Regions from separate parts of the Sphaerisporangium dianthi genome, predicted to be linked through region 2. Evidence: riboswitches for the same ligand, from Rfam matches in the RefSeq annotation. Region 2 holds a riboswitch; the other holds the start of a gene.
What was found. A riboswitch is a leader RNA that binds a small molecule or an ion and turns the genes downstream of it on or off. The one in region 2 is predicted to bind cyclic di-AMP.
Positions count from the first base shown of each region.

Region 1: another riboswitch for cyclic di-AMP. It lies ahead of ACFO60_RS07495 (CHAP domain-containing protein); the one in region 2 lies ahead of ACFO60_RS15815 (C40 family peptidase).

Region 1 is NZ_JBHSFP010000003.1:323,830-331,085, reverse strand. Features, by position in the region: gene ACFO60_RS07500 (hypothetical protein) at 1-878, opposite strand, end outside; cyclic di-AMP (ydaO/yuaA leader) riboswitch at 1,386-1,537, shown strand; gene ACFO60_RS07495 (CHAP domain-containing protein) at 1,603-2,232, shown strand; gene ACFO60_RS07490 (ABC transporter substrate-binding protein) at 2,774-4,072, shown strand; gene ACFO60_RS07485 (carbohydrate ABC transporter permease) at 4,320-5,297, shown strand; gene ACFO60_RS07480 (carbohydrate ABC transporter permease) at 5,294-6,178, shown strand; gene ACFO60_RS07475 (GH1 family beta-glucosidase) at 6,175-7,256, shown strand, end outside.
Region 2 is NZ_JBHSFP010000009.1:101,473-108,728, reverse strand. Features, by position in the region: gene ACFO60_RS15835 (C40 family peptidase) at 41-994, shown strand; gene ACFO60_RS15830 (hypothetical protein) at 1,389-1,847, shown strand; gene ACFO60_RS15825 (MFS transporter) at 2,005-3,366, opposite strand; gene ACFO60_RS15820 (ArsR/SmtB family transcription factor) at 3,610-4,185, opposite strand; cyclic di-AMP (ydaO/yuaA leader) riboswitch at 4,685-4,843, shown strand; gene ACFO60_RS15815 (C40 family peptidase) at 4,926-5,534, shown strand; gene ACFO60_RS15810 (hypothetical protein) at 5,856-6,680, shown strand; gene ACFO60_RS15805 (M48 family metallopeptidase) at 6,817-7,256, shown strand, end outside.

The DNA of each region.
Region 1 (7,256 bases), on a different contig from region 2:
CCGCGCGCGCCGAGCAGCACGCGCAGCGAGGTGACGGCCGTGGACGGCAGGCTCAGCACGCGCTGGCCGGGGCGCAGGTCACGCAGGGTCATCTCGACCGGGACCCCGGCGTCGTACACGGTGACGCCCGGGTGGTCGCGGACGGCCGCGAGGTCGCCCGGGTCCTCGCGGCGGTGCGGGTAGTAGGCCAGCGGCCCTTCGAGGGCGAAGAGCCAGGCGAGGTAGCGGTCGCGGTGGATCAGCCCGTTGCGCACCAGGGAGGTGCCGAGGACCACGGTGCTCTCGGGCGGGCGCGGATGGGAGCGCGCGGGCTGGGAGCGCAGCCAGGCGAAATCGTGGGTGATCAGCTCGGCGCCGAGCCCGCGCACGGCGGCGGCCAGCCCGGCGGGGACGGGCAGCGCGGTGAACACGGTGAGCCGTCCCGCCCTGGCCGCCGCGCGCAGGCGGATCCCCGCCGCGACGCCGAGGGCCCGCCGGGTCGGCCTCGCCTCGGCGCGGGCGCGCAGCAGCGGGGCACCGAGGCCGGCGGTCAGCAGTTCGAGCAGGCGGATCGTGGCCAGGCCGTCGTCGACGAGGACCATGCGCGAGGGAAAGGCGGTCAGCGACGTGAGCTGGAGCCTGCCGGAGAAGGCGTCGCCGAGCACCCAGGCGGCGTGCCGCCCTGGGCGGGGCATGCCCGCTTCGGCGGCCTCGATGCGCAGTCCGGGGGGAAGGTCGAGCGCGTCCAGCTCGGCCCGGGTCACGCCCAGGCCCGGCAGCCTGCCACGGGTCACCACGCGCGTGTCAGGCCCGATCACGCCGGCGTGCCGCGCCTCGACCGCGCACAGCAACTGGAGGGGAGACTCCACCCAGGCGACGGCCGACCCCTGCTCCCGCACGCGGCTTCGACCGTTCCTCTCCACGCCGGGCATTGACACGTTCACGACGCATGCAACCTAGCCCGGCGACCCTACGAAGGAGGGAACAGACGATGAACGGCGGCCGACGACGGCCGGGCCGTTGTCCGGTCGCGTGCCTCGCCGCCCGCGTCACGCCCGTAACTTTCGCCCCATTTGACACGCAAGGGCACGGGCGTTTCAAGTATCACTCGCGCAGCGCCGCCCCAGCGGGGCCCGGCACCGGGAGCCCGGAGCGACGACCGCGGTACCCTACCCATGTCGCCGCAGGTCAACCACGCGACCATGTCAGGCGCCCGGCCGGTGCGCGCCTTTTTGCCACCGCAAGCCCGGACAGCCTTAAGAGATTTGTCCTACTTGCATCATGTTTGTCCGATGTATTACTCTCGTAGGAATCCCGGCAAGGGAACCGCCCATCAGGGCGAAAACCCCGTGCCGATGAGATTGCCCGGCGCGGCCGGTCCTCTGCGGAGAGCCCTCTCCCGCCGTCACGCGCCACCGCCGAGTCCGCTCCCACGCGGAGCCGGGGACCCACCTCCCTTGGGGTGAATCGATCGCGCCCGCCCACGGACGCGACCGTAGGGCGAACCTTCACGCCCGAACCCGTCAGCTAACCCGGTAGGCGGCTGGACGAAGGAGTTTCAGCTTGTCCATGTTCACACATCGGCTTCTGGATGCCCCGAAGAATCAGCTGAAGGCTTTCACGTTGGGCAGCCTGGTGCTCGCCCAGGTCGTCACCGGCACCGCGCTCGCCGCGCACGCCGACACCTCTCCCGCCAAGGACAACGTCATCGCCGCCGCGCGCGAAGAGGCGGCCAAGACGGCGAAGATGCCGTCCCGGCAGGTCTCCGCCGAGCAGCTGCTGGCACTGGCGGAGAAGCAGGTCGGCATCTCCGAGAACGGCTCGGGCGGCGGCACCAAGTTCCACGCCTGGTACATGAGCTCCCCGCGCGCCAAAGAGACGGTGGCCCGCGACACCGGCACGATCGCCGGGTACGCCGACGCCGCCTGGTGCGACATGTTCGTCTCCTGGGTCGGCACCCAGCTCGGCCTGCAGGACACCGTCGGCACCGACGCCTACACCGTCGCCCACGCCAAGTGGTTCGCCGGCCACGACCGCTGGGGCACCACCCCGAAGCCCGGCGCCGTGGTGTTCTTCTCCTTCAACGGCGGCAAGAGCTTCGACGACATCGAGCACGTCGGCTTCGTCATCAAGGACAACGGCGACGGCACCATCAAGACCGTCGAGGGGAACACCGACGGCGGCAAGGTCGAGATCCGCACCCGGCCGGCCTCGCAGATCGTGGGATACGGCTACCCCAGCTACGCCGCCTAAGCCTCTTCTCCCCCCTCCGGTGCCTCATCCCATGGCGTCCTCGCCGCCTCCCCGCAAGAGGGCGCCCCGCCGACGCCGCACGGCCGGTCCTCTCCGCCGGCCCTGCGGCGCCGGCGCCCGTCCGGCTCCCGCACGGTCCGGGCCGGGCCTCCGGAGGCCCTCGGACGCCTCCGCCCGTGGCGCATGGATGATTTGCGCCCGACTGTGCCGCATGCGATGGGAGCGCTCCCAATGCTGCCAAAGGGGTATATGGGAGTGCGTCGACGGTTTTCGAGCTCCTAATCGCCCCAGGAGTAACAGTTAGGTTTCAGCATATTGACGCCAGCATTGCCTGTCGGGGACCCTTCGTGGGAGCGCTCCCAAATATCGCTCGCAGGTTCACCCCCGCGAGATCACGACTTGAGGGATCCAGCACATCGTGGGCCCGACTGTCGGGGCCGGCCCTCGATGCACCTCCCAATGATCGGGCAACCACCTGAGAGGGGTCCGGAAAATGATGAAGAAAATGCGCCGCGGGAGGCTACTCGCGGTCGCATCGGTGATGACGGCCGCGCTTGGCATCACCACCGCTTGCTCCTCCGGCGACACCGGCGGCGCCGCCGGCGGCTCGTCCTCGGCCGCGCCCGCCGAGAAGATCACCCTTACGCTGCAGACCTTCGGTGGCGGCACCAACTTCGGCTACAAGGCCGCCGTTGAGAAGTGGAACAGCGAGCACCCCAACGTTCAGGTCAAGTACAACAACCTGACCGACAGCTTCGAGAACGTCTACTGGCCCCAGATGCTGCAGTGGCTGCAGTCGGGGACCGGCGCCGGTGACGTGGTCGGCATCGACGAGGGCGGCATGGGTCTGGCCAAGGCCCGTCCGCAGTTCTTCGCCGACCTCGGCCAGTACGGCCTGCAGAGCCGCCAGGCCGACTTCCCCGCCTGGAAGTGGGAGAACGGCGTCAACACCGAGGGCAAGCTGTTCGCTCTCGGCACCGACGTCGGCGGCATGAGCATCTGCTACCGCTCCGACCTGTTCAAGAAGGCCGGCCTGCCCACCGACCGCGAAGAGGTCGGCAAGCTCTGGAGCGGCGGCTGGGACAACTTCATCAAGGCCGGGCAGGACTTCCAGGCCAAGGTGAAGGACGCCAAGTTCGTCGACAGCATCAACACCATCTACAACGTGGTGCTGGCGCAGGAGGCCGCGAAGAACGGCAACGTCAGCTACTTCGACAAGAACCAGCAGCTCATCGTGGACAAGAACCCGGCCGTCAAGACCTCGTTCGACCTCGCCACGAAGATCAGCCAGACCGGCCTGACCGCCAAGCTGCAGAACTTCACCGACGGGTGGAACACCGGCTTCGTCAAGTCGCAGTTCGCCACCCTTGGCTGCCCCGGCTGGATGCTCGGCGTCGTCTCGGGCACGGCTGGTGACAAGTTCAAGGGCAAGTGGGACGTCGCGACGGTGCCCGGCGGCGGCGGCAACTGGGGCGGCTCCTGGCTCGCGGTGCCCAAGCAGTCCAAGCACCCGAAGGAGGCCGCCGAGCTGGCCAGCTACCTGACCAGCCCCGAGGCCCAGCTCCTGGCGTTCAAGGAGGGCGGCAACCTGCCCAGCACCATCCCGGCGCAGGACAACCCCGAGCTCCAGAGCGCGACCAACGAGTACTTCAACAACGCGCCCATCGGCAAGATCTTCGGGCCGTCCATCAAGTCGCTTCAGCCGATCTTCCTCGGTGAGAAGCACGCGCAGGTCAAGCGCGAGGTGGAGCAGGTCCTCAACGGCATGGAACAGGGCTCCGTGCCCGTGGACCAGGCCTGGCAGAAGTTCGTCGAGGCGGGCCAGAAGGCGGCGGGCTGATCGTCCCCGAGCGTCACCGGCTCGCCGCGGCACCTGTCGGCGAGCCGGTGACCTGCCGTCGTGAGCGGCGTGGCGGTGATGTGACCCATCACCGCCCTCGCTCCGCGCAGGCCCTCTTCCAGTCGTACCGATGCCGAGCTTGGTCATCGCTTGGTAGCGGACACACCATCGACCGTTACCGACGAAAGAAGGAGAATGGGGCTTCCACCCCGTGGCCGCCGGCCACGGGAAGCGCCCCGGAAATCCGATGAGCGTCAACCTCCACACGCAGCGGGCGGATCCGGCGCCTCCGCCGCCGCGGCCGGGACGCCACCATTCGCGCTCCCGCCGCCGTTTCTGGTCGCAGCTCGACCTCAAGGCGACCCCGTACTTCCTGATCTCCCCGTACTTCATCCTCTTCGCGATCTTCGGCCTCTTCCCCCTGGTGTTCACCTTCTGGGTCTCGCTCCAGGACTACGGGCTCGCCGGCGGCGATGCCGAGTTCACCGGTCTGGAGAACTACGCCAAGCTTCTCGCGGACTCGGACTTCTGGAACGCGGTGATCAACACCGTCGGCATCTTCATCCTCGCCACGGTGCCGCAGCTCGTCCTGGCCCTCCTGCTCGCCAACGCGCTCAACAAGCGCCTGCGCGCGCGCCTGTTCTTCCGGCTGGGCGTCCTGGTGCCGCTGGTGACCTCGGTCGTCGCCGTCGCCATCGTCTTCACCCAGCTCTACGGCCGCGACTTCGGCCTGTTCAACTGGCTGCTCGGTTTCCTGGGCGTCGAGAACATCGACTGGCAGAGCGCCAAGTGGTCGTCCTGGACGGCGATCGCCACCATGGTCGACTGGCGATGGACCGGCTACAACGCGATCATCTACCTCGCCGGCATGCAGACCATCCCTCGTGATCTCTACGAGGCCGCCTCGATCGACGGCGCCTCGCCGCGCCGCCAGTTCTGGCAGATCACGCTGCCGATGATCCGCCCGACGATCATCTTCACGGTCTTCGTGTCGACGATCGGCGGTCTCACCCTCTTCGCCGAGCCCGTCATGTTCGCCAGCAACCGGATGGACGGCGGCGCCACCGGCCAGTTCCAGACGATCGCGATGTACATCGTCGAGCAGGGCTTCAGGAACTTCGACTACGGCTACGCGGCCGCGGCCGCCTGGCTGCTGTTCGTCCTGATCCTGATGGGCGTCGGGATCAACTACATGTTCGTCCGCCGGATCGGAGGCAGCAAGTGACCGCGATCACGCAGGTCAGGCCGGCGCGAGCGGGAAGCGCGCGGAACAAGCGGGACCCGTTCCGCGCCACACCGCTGACGAAGATCGCCCTCGGCATCACCGTCCTGCTGTCGATCTTCCCGATCTACTGGATGATCATCATCGCGTCGCGGACCAACACCGACGCGGTCGAGGTCCCGCCGCCGCTGCTCCCCGGCGGCAACCTCGGCGCCAACATCCAGCGCGTGCTCAACACCGAGGACGCGCACTTCATCACGGGCCTGGTGAACTCCCTGATCGTCACCACGACGGTCACGTTGTCCGTCGTGCTCATCTCGACGTTCGCGGGGTTCGCCTTCGCCAGGCTCCACTTCCGCGGCCGCAATCTGCTGCTCGGCTCCATCCTCATCACGATGATGGTGCCGCTCCAGCAGATGGGCATCGTCCCGCTCTACCAGCTCATGGTGACCCTCGGCTGGGTCGGGACGCTCAAGGCCGTCATCCTGCCCTACCTGCTCAACGGCTTCGGCGTCTTCATGATGACGCAGTACACCGACCAGGCCGTGCCCGAGGAGCTGGTCGAGGCGGCACGAGTGGACGGCGCGTCCACCATGCGCATCTGGTGGAACGTGATCCTGCCCGCCGTGCGGCCCGGCATGGCCGTCCTGGCGCTGCAGGCGTTCATGCTCAACTGGAACGAGTTCATGTGGCCGCTGATCGTCCTGAGCCCGGAGAACCCCACGGTCCAGGTGTCGATCAGCTTCCTCACCGCGGCCCACAGCACCGACTACGTCCTGATCTTCACCGGAACGGCTCTATCCGTACTACCGCTAGTTGTCGTTTTCGTCGCGTTCGGCCGGCAGATCGTCGGCGGACTCATGGAAGGTGCGGTCAAAGCGTGACCACGCAGGAGACTCAACCCCAGACCAGCATCCCCGCGCTCTCGTTCCCCACCGGCTTCGTCTGGGGCGCCGCCACCTCGGCGTACCAGATCGAAGGCTCCACCGACGTGGACGGACGCGGGACCTCGATCTGGGACACGTTCGTCCGGCAGCCCGGCCGCATCCTCAACGGCGAGAACGCCGATGCCGCCATCGACCACTACAACCGCTACCGCGATGACGTGGCCCTGATGGCCGAGCTCGGGCTCACCGCCTACCGGTTCTCGGTCTCCTGGCCGCGGATCCAGCCGGACGGGGCGGGCGCGGTGAACCAGGCCGGCCTGGACTTCTACCGGCGCCTGGTGGACGAGCTGCTGGCCAACGGCATCGAGCCCTGGCTGACCCTGTACCACTGGGACCTCCCCCAGGCGCTGGAGGATCTCGGCGGCTGGCCCGTACGCGACACGTCGAAGCGCTTCGCCGACTTCGCCGCCTGCGTCCACCAGGCACTCGGCGACCGCGTCAAGCAGTGGAGCACCGTCAACGAGCCCTGGTGCGCCGCCTTCCTCGGCTACTCCTCCGGAGAGCACGCGCCGGGACGGCGTGAGCCGGCCGCCTCGATCAGGGCAGCCCACCACCTTAACCTCGCCCACGGCATGGCCGTCCAGGCCCTGCGAGCCCAGGGGGCGGAGGCGCGGATCGGCGGGTCGGTCAACCTGTACGCGATCAGCCCGGCCAGCGACGACGCCGCCGACCTGGACGCCGCCCGGCGCATCGACGGCCTGCAGAACCGGTTCTTCCTGGACGCCCTGCTGAAGGGCTCCTACCCCGAGGACGTCCTCGAGGACCTGAGCGCGGTCACCGAGATCGACTTCATCCAGGACGGCGACCTGGCCACCATATCGACACCGTTCGACACCCTCATGGTGAACTACTACAGCCGGTTCACCGTGTCGGGGAAGCCCGGCGGAGCCGCCTCGGCGGCCGCGGCCCCGACCGGCGCCGGGTCGCCGTGGCCCGGCAGCGAGCACGTGTCCTTCGTCAACGGCGGCCGGCCGGTCACCTCGATGGGCTGGGAGATCGACGACCTCGGCCTGTA
Region 2 (7,256 bases):
CGTCCCAGTGGTCGTGCGTGGGATCCGGGCGGTCGGGCGGATGTCTGTGGCCGCCGGTCTGGTCGTCGCCGTCATGGCGACCCAGACGAGTGGTGCCGAGGCCAAGCCGAAGCCGACCGTCGCGCAGGTCAAGGCGCGGCTCGCCAAGCTCGACAAGCAGGCCGACAAGGTGGTCGACCGTTACAACCTGGCCGGCGAGCAGTGGAAGAAGGCCAGGAAGGAGTACAACTCCCTCAACGGCCGCCTGAAGCAGGAGCTCGGCCGCGTCGACGAGCTGCGTCTCGGGCTGGTGTCGGTCGCGGTGAGCACCTACCAGTCGGGTGACGTCCTGTCCTGGTCGAACCTGATCACCCAGCCCGATCCCGAGTCGCTGCTGGCGGGGCTGGCGTCCATCGACCAGATGTCGACGGGCCGGTCGCGGACGATGACCGAGTACGAGCAGGCCACCCGCTCGCTCAAGGGGCAGCGCGACAAGGCCAAGGGCGCCTACGACAAGGCGATCAAGCTCCTGGACGACCTGCGCCGGCAGAAGAAGGACGTCGAGAAGCTGGTCGGAGAGCAAGAGCGGCTTCTGCGCCGCCTCAACGCCTACAACGCGGGCAATCCCAACAGCCCTGGCATCAAGTACACCGGGCCCGCCTCCGGCAACGCCCGCGCGGCGCTGCAGTTCGCCTTCGCCCAGGTGGGCAAGCCCTACCGCTATGGCGGCACCGGCCCGAGCGGGTGGGACTGCTCCGGGCTCACCCAGGCGTCCTGGCGGGCGGCCGGGGTCAGCCTGCCCCGCACCGCCGCCGAGCAGTACTCCTGGGGCGCCTCCCGCAGGGTCCCCCTGAATGCCCTGCAGCCCGGCGACCTGCTGTTCGCCGGCGGTCTCGGCCATGTCGGGATGTACGCCGGCGGCGGCAAGATGGTCCACGCGCCCCGCACCGGGGACGTCGTGAAGGTCGTGCCCCTCTCCAGCTACCGCGGCATCATCGGCGCCGTCCGCCCCTGAGCCCAGCCGGTCCCTCGACCGGCCGCCCAGCACGCCCAACCCGGTCGCTTGGCCCAACCGACCCTTGGCCCAACCGACCCTTGGCCCGGCCGGTTTCTCAGCGCGACCGGTCCCTTGCCGCGTATGGACTCGCTCCGCACCCGGCCGGCTCGCTCCGCGTCCGGCGGCGCGACCGCGCGGCGGGCCGCCGTCCCACCCCCATCCCGCCAGCGGGGGAAGCGGCCTGTTGACGATGGGTGAGACGTTCCAGCCTCCCACTTCGGCCGGTTTTCTTGTCGGTCGTCAAGCGCCGCTGCCAGTGTCGAGCCCGGCAGTCACCGGCGCCCCAGGGGGAATCGAAAGGCGTCCGGCGTCCGGCTGCCGCATCCATCGAATCCAGAAATGGAGAAGTCACATGCGCATGACTCTCGCCAAGCGCGCCTCGCTCGGGATCGTCGCGGCAGGCTCCCTTCTGCTCGCACCCGCCGCCGCCGCGTACGCTTCGGCTCCCGCGAAGGCGGCCGTCGCGGTCTCGTGTTCGGGGATGGTCAACCCGTCCGGGGCCACCGGCACCGGCACGGCCAAGTCGGCCGACCTGCCGGGCGGCGTCGACCTGCAGCTGCGCAGCGGCCGGATCAACAACGTCCAGTACGCGTGGCCGCGGCTGACCACCTCGCACAACGGCGACCGCCTCTGGATCGACATCTCGGGAAACAGCGGCAGGACCTGGACGCAGTGCGACCTGCGGACGCTGGACACCGGCCGCAACTACGGCAACGCGCTGAAGACCAGCAGCAGCAGCTCGGTCTGCATGCGGGCGGGCGCGCGTCCGGCGGGCGCCGCCGCCTCCTACCTGACCGACTGGTGGTGCTAGGCGCGCCGGACGCGCGCCCGCGTTCACGGGGCGGTGCTGTGATGTGACCACGGGGGCCTGAACCCCCGGCCGGGCAAGCGAGGCGCCGGCCAGGAGTTCAGCCGCACGCCCGGCCGGTTCTCCGGCCGGGCGTGTTCGCGTGTGGCCGCCCGTCCCTCTAAGGCAGGGACGGCGCGTCCGGGGCGGACGCAGAGGCCCCGGCGGCGGGGACGGACGGGGAGGCGGGGGAGGAGTCCGGGGCGGGGGAAGAAGGGAGGTCGCGGCGGCGCTTGAGCGGACCGGCCAGCAGGATCAGGCCCGTCAGGGCGAGCCCGGCCATGATGATCCACATCGACGCGCGGGTGCCGATGGCGCCGCCGAGCGCCCCGCCGAGGAGCGCGCCGAGGGGGATGGTGCCGTAGTTGACGAACTGCATGCTCACCGACACCCGTCCCATCAGACGCCGTGGCGTGTAGGTCTGGCGGAAGCTCGCCTTGATGACGTTGCCCGCGACCACGCCGGCGACGACGACGAACCCGCCGGCCACCGCCAGGGCCAGCCCGCCTCCCGGGTTCGCGAGCGGGATGAGCAGCCCGAACGGGGCCCCGAGCATCTCGCAGGCGATCATGGCGCGGGCGCTGCCGAAGCGCCGGCACAGATGTGCGGCGCCCGCCGCGCCGGCGACGCCGCCCAGGCTCATCGCGGCCATCAGCCCGCCCGCCACGCCGGGCGTCAGGCCGACGTCGCGCACCAGGAACACGACAAGGATGGCCTGGTAGCCCATCAGGCCGAGGTTGCTGGCCGCGCCGAAGACGGTGAGCACCCGCAGGTAGGGATCACGGGCCACGAACCGCAGGCCCTCGCCGATCTCCCGCCGAAGCGTCGTCGCCCGCCGCTCGCGCGCGGGCGGCGCCTCGCGGGTCCTGATGCCGAGCAGGCACAGGGCCGAGACCAGGAAGGTGGCGGCGTCGGCGAGCAGCCCGGTGACCGCGCCGAGCACCTGCGCGATGACGCCCGCCGCCCCCGGGCCCGCCACCTGGACGGCCGACTCGGCGCCCTGCAGCCTGGCGTTGCCCTCGGGAAGGTCGGCGGGGGCGACCACGGCCGGAAGGTAGACCTGGTAGGCGGTCTGGAAGAACACCTTGCAGGTGCCCGCGAGGAGCGCCACCGCGAGTAGCTGCCCGATGGTGAGCGCGCCCGCCCAGGCGGCGGCCGGGACGCTGAGGAACAGCAGGAGCGAGGCGGCGTCGCAGGCCAGCATGACGGGACGGCGGGGGAGACGGTCGATCCACGCCCCTGCGGGCAGGCCGATGATCACCCAGGGGATCCACGCCGCGGCGGCCAGGAGCGCCACCTCCAGCGTGCTCGCCCCGAGCGTGGTGACGGCGACGAGGGGGAGGGCGACGGAGGTGAGGGAGCTGCCGAAGCCACTGGTGGTCTCGCCGATCCACAGCAGCCGGAAGTCGCGCTCGCGCAGCAGTCCCCACCGCCGGCGCGGGAGCCCTGTCCCCGCCGGAGCCCGCGAGATGGCGGTGCTCATGACGGCCTCCAAGGGGCGAGGCCGCTCGTGACGGCGGCAAAGGGGGCGAGGCCGCTCATGACGGCCTCCAACGGGTCAGGCCGCTCATGACGGCCTCCGGGGGGTGAGGATCGCCCATGACGGCGGTCAAGGGGGTGAGGCCGCTCGTGACGGTCTCTGAGCGGTGATGTGACCCGTCCCGGCCGGAAGCGTGGGCGGGGATGGTGGAAGGCGGCAGGGCCACCGGCGAAGGAGCGCCCGTTCTCATGGCCGGCCCGGGACGCCGAAGGCGAAGACGAACACCGGGTCGCGCCGATGCCCGTCGTCGGGCACCTCGCGGGTGGCCCACCGGGCGAGGAGCTCCAGCAGCTCTCGCTCGAACCCGTGCAGCTCGCCGGGGGTGAGGCGCAGCCATTTGTCGGTGGAGAACGGGGCGTCCTGCCAGGCCCGCCGCTCTTCGTCGCTCGCGGCGTACCAGGCGCGGACCATGCTCACGTGGTGGTCGAGGTTGAGGGACGCGGCCGCGCTCGCGATCGCCGCGGTGGCCGGGTCGCCGTCGAAGTCGGACTCGGTCCAGCGCAGCTCGGCCGAGGCCAGCCGCCACCACCGTTCGCGGCGGTCGCGGGCCAGCTCAGGCGCCTCCTCGATGAGCTCGCCGGCGGCAAGGACGCGCAGGTGGTGGCTGGCGTTGGCGACGGCCTGCCCGGTGTGCTCGGCCAGCATGCTGGCGGTGCAGGGGCCGTAGACCTTCAGCGCGTCCATGAGCCGCCTCCTCGTGGGATGCGACAGGGCTGCCAGCACCCGCGAGTCGGTGATTCTTCGTACCTCTTCGTCGGCCATGGCCCCACCCTGGCACGTACAACGGGCATTGTGCAATGACTCTTGCGTAAGAATGATTGCTCAAGAATCCTCGCACGATGTCGTTCGCCGGAGGCCTGTCACTCGACGTCCCGGGATCGTGACGCGGTGTCATCGAACGGTGCGCACCGGCGGGCCGCGCCGGGGGCGCGCGTGGATCGTTCCTCCGCGAGATCGCCCGAACGGGTGTGACTGGTGTGACTTTTGTGACTCATGACAGGTCACGTTTCGGGGTGTGTGAGGGGAATCACATTCGGGTAACAGATGCGCTTGTTGTACAGGGGTTCCGTGATTCCTGAGGCGTTTATTTGATCTATGACTCTTTGTCACGGCTTTGCCTCAATTTGAGGTTCTGTGTAGCTTCTGGCCCGCGGCGAGCACGCCATGCCGTCGCGAACGAAGCCGGTCTCACCCGACCGGTCGCACTACCACAATCCAGCGGTCACCGTCGCCCGTTCAAGGTGTGAACCAGGCCCCAAGGGGCGGTGACCTGCCGAATCCGTGCGGCAAGGAGCGCGGAACCGGGGACCCAATTGATCCCTTAATCCGGATCAGGGGTGAATCGACGTCTATGGCGTCGTAGGGCTACTTCCATGCCCGAATCCGTCAGCTAACCCGGTAGGCATGAGTGGAAGAATCAAGGAGCGATCCTGTCCAGCACCACCAAAAACCCGCGTCTGTCGCGTATCGCCCGCTTCTCTCTAGGCGGTGTGGCGCTCACCATGACGGCCTCCGTGGGGGCGGTCGCGACGCAGGCGACGGCGGCTGACGCCGCCACGGCGGCCACTGCTCAGAGCCCTTCCGGGCCAGAGGCCGTCTACGGCCCGGCCGGGCTGATCGAGACCCCGAGCCTCACCGGGGCGGAGGAGTCCACCGGCTCCGCCGCGGTGAGCGAGGCGAGCGGCTCCGCCACCTCCAGCACCTCCAAGAGCAAGAAGACCGCGAAGGCGAGCCGGGCGGCCCGGCAGCGACTGAAGGCGCACACGGCCGTCGCGATCGCCAAGAAGCAGATCGGCGACCCCTACCGCTGGGGTGCCAGCGGCCCGGGGGCGTTCGACTGCTCCGGCCTGGTCTCCTACGCCTGGCGCAAGGCAGGTGTGAAACTGCCCCGCGTGGCCGCCGGCCAGTTCCGCTCGGTGCGCAAGAAGGTCTCCTGGAAGAACCTCAAGCCAGGCGACCTGATGTTCTTCTACGGGCTCGGCCACGTCGGCATGTACGTCGGGCACGGCAAGATGATCCACTCCCCGCACAGCGGCACGCGGGTGCGGATCGACAAGCTGTCCGGCTACCGCAAGGCGTCCTTCGTCGGAGCCGTCCGCCCGGCCGCCTGATCCTCGCGGTCCGCCCGGGCGGTCCGGGCCCCCTCGGGCCCGCCCGCGCCGGCCGTGAAGGCCCGTCCGTCCCTCCCCCTGAGGCGGACGGGCGCCGTGAAGGCCCGTCCGTCCCTCCTCCTGGGACGGACGGGCGGCCGTGAAAGCCCGTCCGTCCCTCCCCTGAGGCGGACGGGCGCCGTGAATGTCCCCTCCGCTCCACCCCCGAGGCGGATGGGACATTCGTGAAGGCCCCGTTCGCCCTCCCCAGGCGGACGGGGCCTTCGCGCGTCCGCGGTCGCGCCGATGTGGCCCCCGAGGACGAACAGGTAGATTGCCCGCATGCGCGTCGTGTGGCTCTGGGCCGTCCTGGCGGGGCTGCTGGCCGTGCTGACCGGTCCCCGCGCCATGGACGAGGACCTCGGGCGGCGGGCGCGGGCCCTGATCGGCGAGCATCCCGAGATCTGGTCCGGCGCGCGGACGTTCCCCGGCGAGCGCTCGCTCGTGGTCGGGGCGCCCGGGGCGGCCGTGGCCGATCTGGCCGATCTGGCGCGCCGGGCCGACCGTGCGAGCGCGCTCGTGGCCCGGGTCGTGGGCCCGGTGCGCCCGCTGGTCCTGGTGCCCGCGACCACCGCGCAGGCGGCCGTGCTCGCCGCTCCCGCGTCCGTGAACGGCCTGGCGGCGGTGGCGGGAGCCGACCGCGTGATCGTCGAGCCGCGGTCGTTCGCCCGGCTCAGCGGCGTCGGGCGCGACGTCGTCCTCGCCCACGAGATCACTCACATCGCCACAGGGGCGGCGCTCGACGGGGGCACGCCCAAGTGGCTGGTGGAGGGCTTCGCCGACTACGTGGGCTATCGCGACGCCGGCGTCCCGGCGCGCCGCGCCGCCGCCGAGCTGGCCGGCGAGGTGCGCGCCGGGCGGCTGCCCGTGGCGCTTCCCGGCCGCGACGCGTTCGCCGCCGGCTCCGCGCGCCTGGCCCAGGCCTACGAGGAGGCCTGGCTCGCCTGCCGGTATGTCGCGGGGCGCTTCGGCGAGCGCGCCCTTTCGACCCTCTACCGTGAGTCCAGGGGCGGGGACGTGCGGGCGGCGCTGTCCCGTACGCTCCGCATGAGCCCCGCGGAGTTCACCGCCGCCTGGCGCGAGTACGTCCGGGACCAGCTCGGGTGATCGCGGCGGGCGGGCGGCGCACAGGCCCGCGGAGCGTGCCGGGCCGCGGGGCCCGGTGAGGGGCGCCCTCCGGGCCGGGGACGGCGCCGTGGCGGCGCAGGGGAGAGCATGAACCTTGAGTGACGGGGCTGATCGCGTGGCGGAGCTGACCGAGGGCACGCGCACGGGCCCGGGGCCGCGCGCGGCGGGCGCCGCCCTGGTCGTGCTGGGCGTGGCGCTGGGCGTCGTGGTCGCCGTCACCACGCCGTGGCGCCCGCTGCCCGCCTCCGCCCCGGCCGTCGTGCCCGACCCGGCGCGTGATTTCTCCCCGGCGCAGATCGCGCGCGCCGACGCCTTCGACGCCGCCGTCAACGTGCCGGCGTACCTGTCGCTGGCGGTGACGCTCGCCGTCGCCGGCGTGCTGGTCCTGACCCCCGCCGGCGCGTGGGTGGTGGGCCGCGTGAAGGGGCCGTGGTGGCTGCGCGCCCTGCTCGGCGTCGTCGGCCTGTCCGCCGTCAGCCTGGCGCTCAAGTGGCCGCTCGGGATGTGGTACGAGACGCGGCTGCGCCAGTACGGCCTGTCCACCCAGCGCTGGCC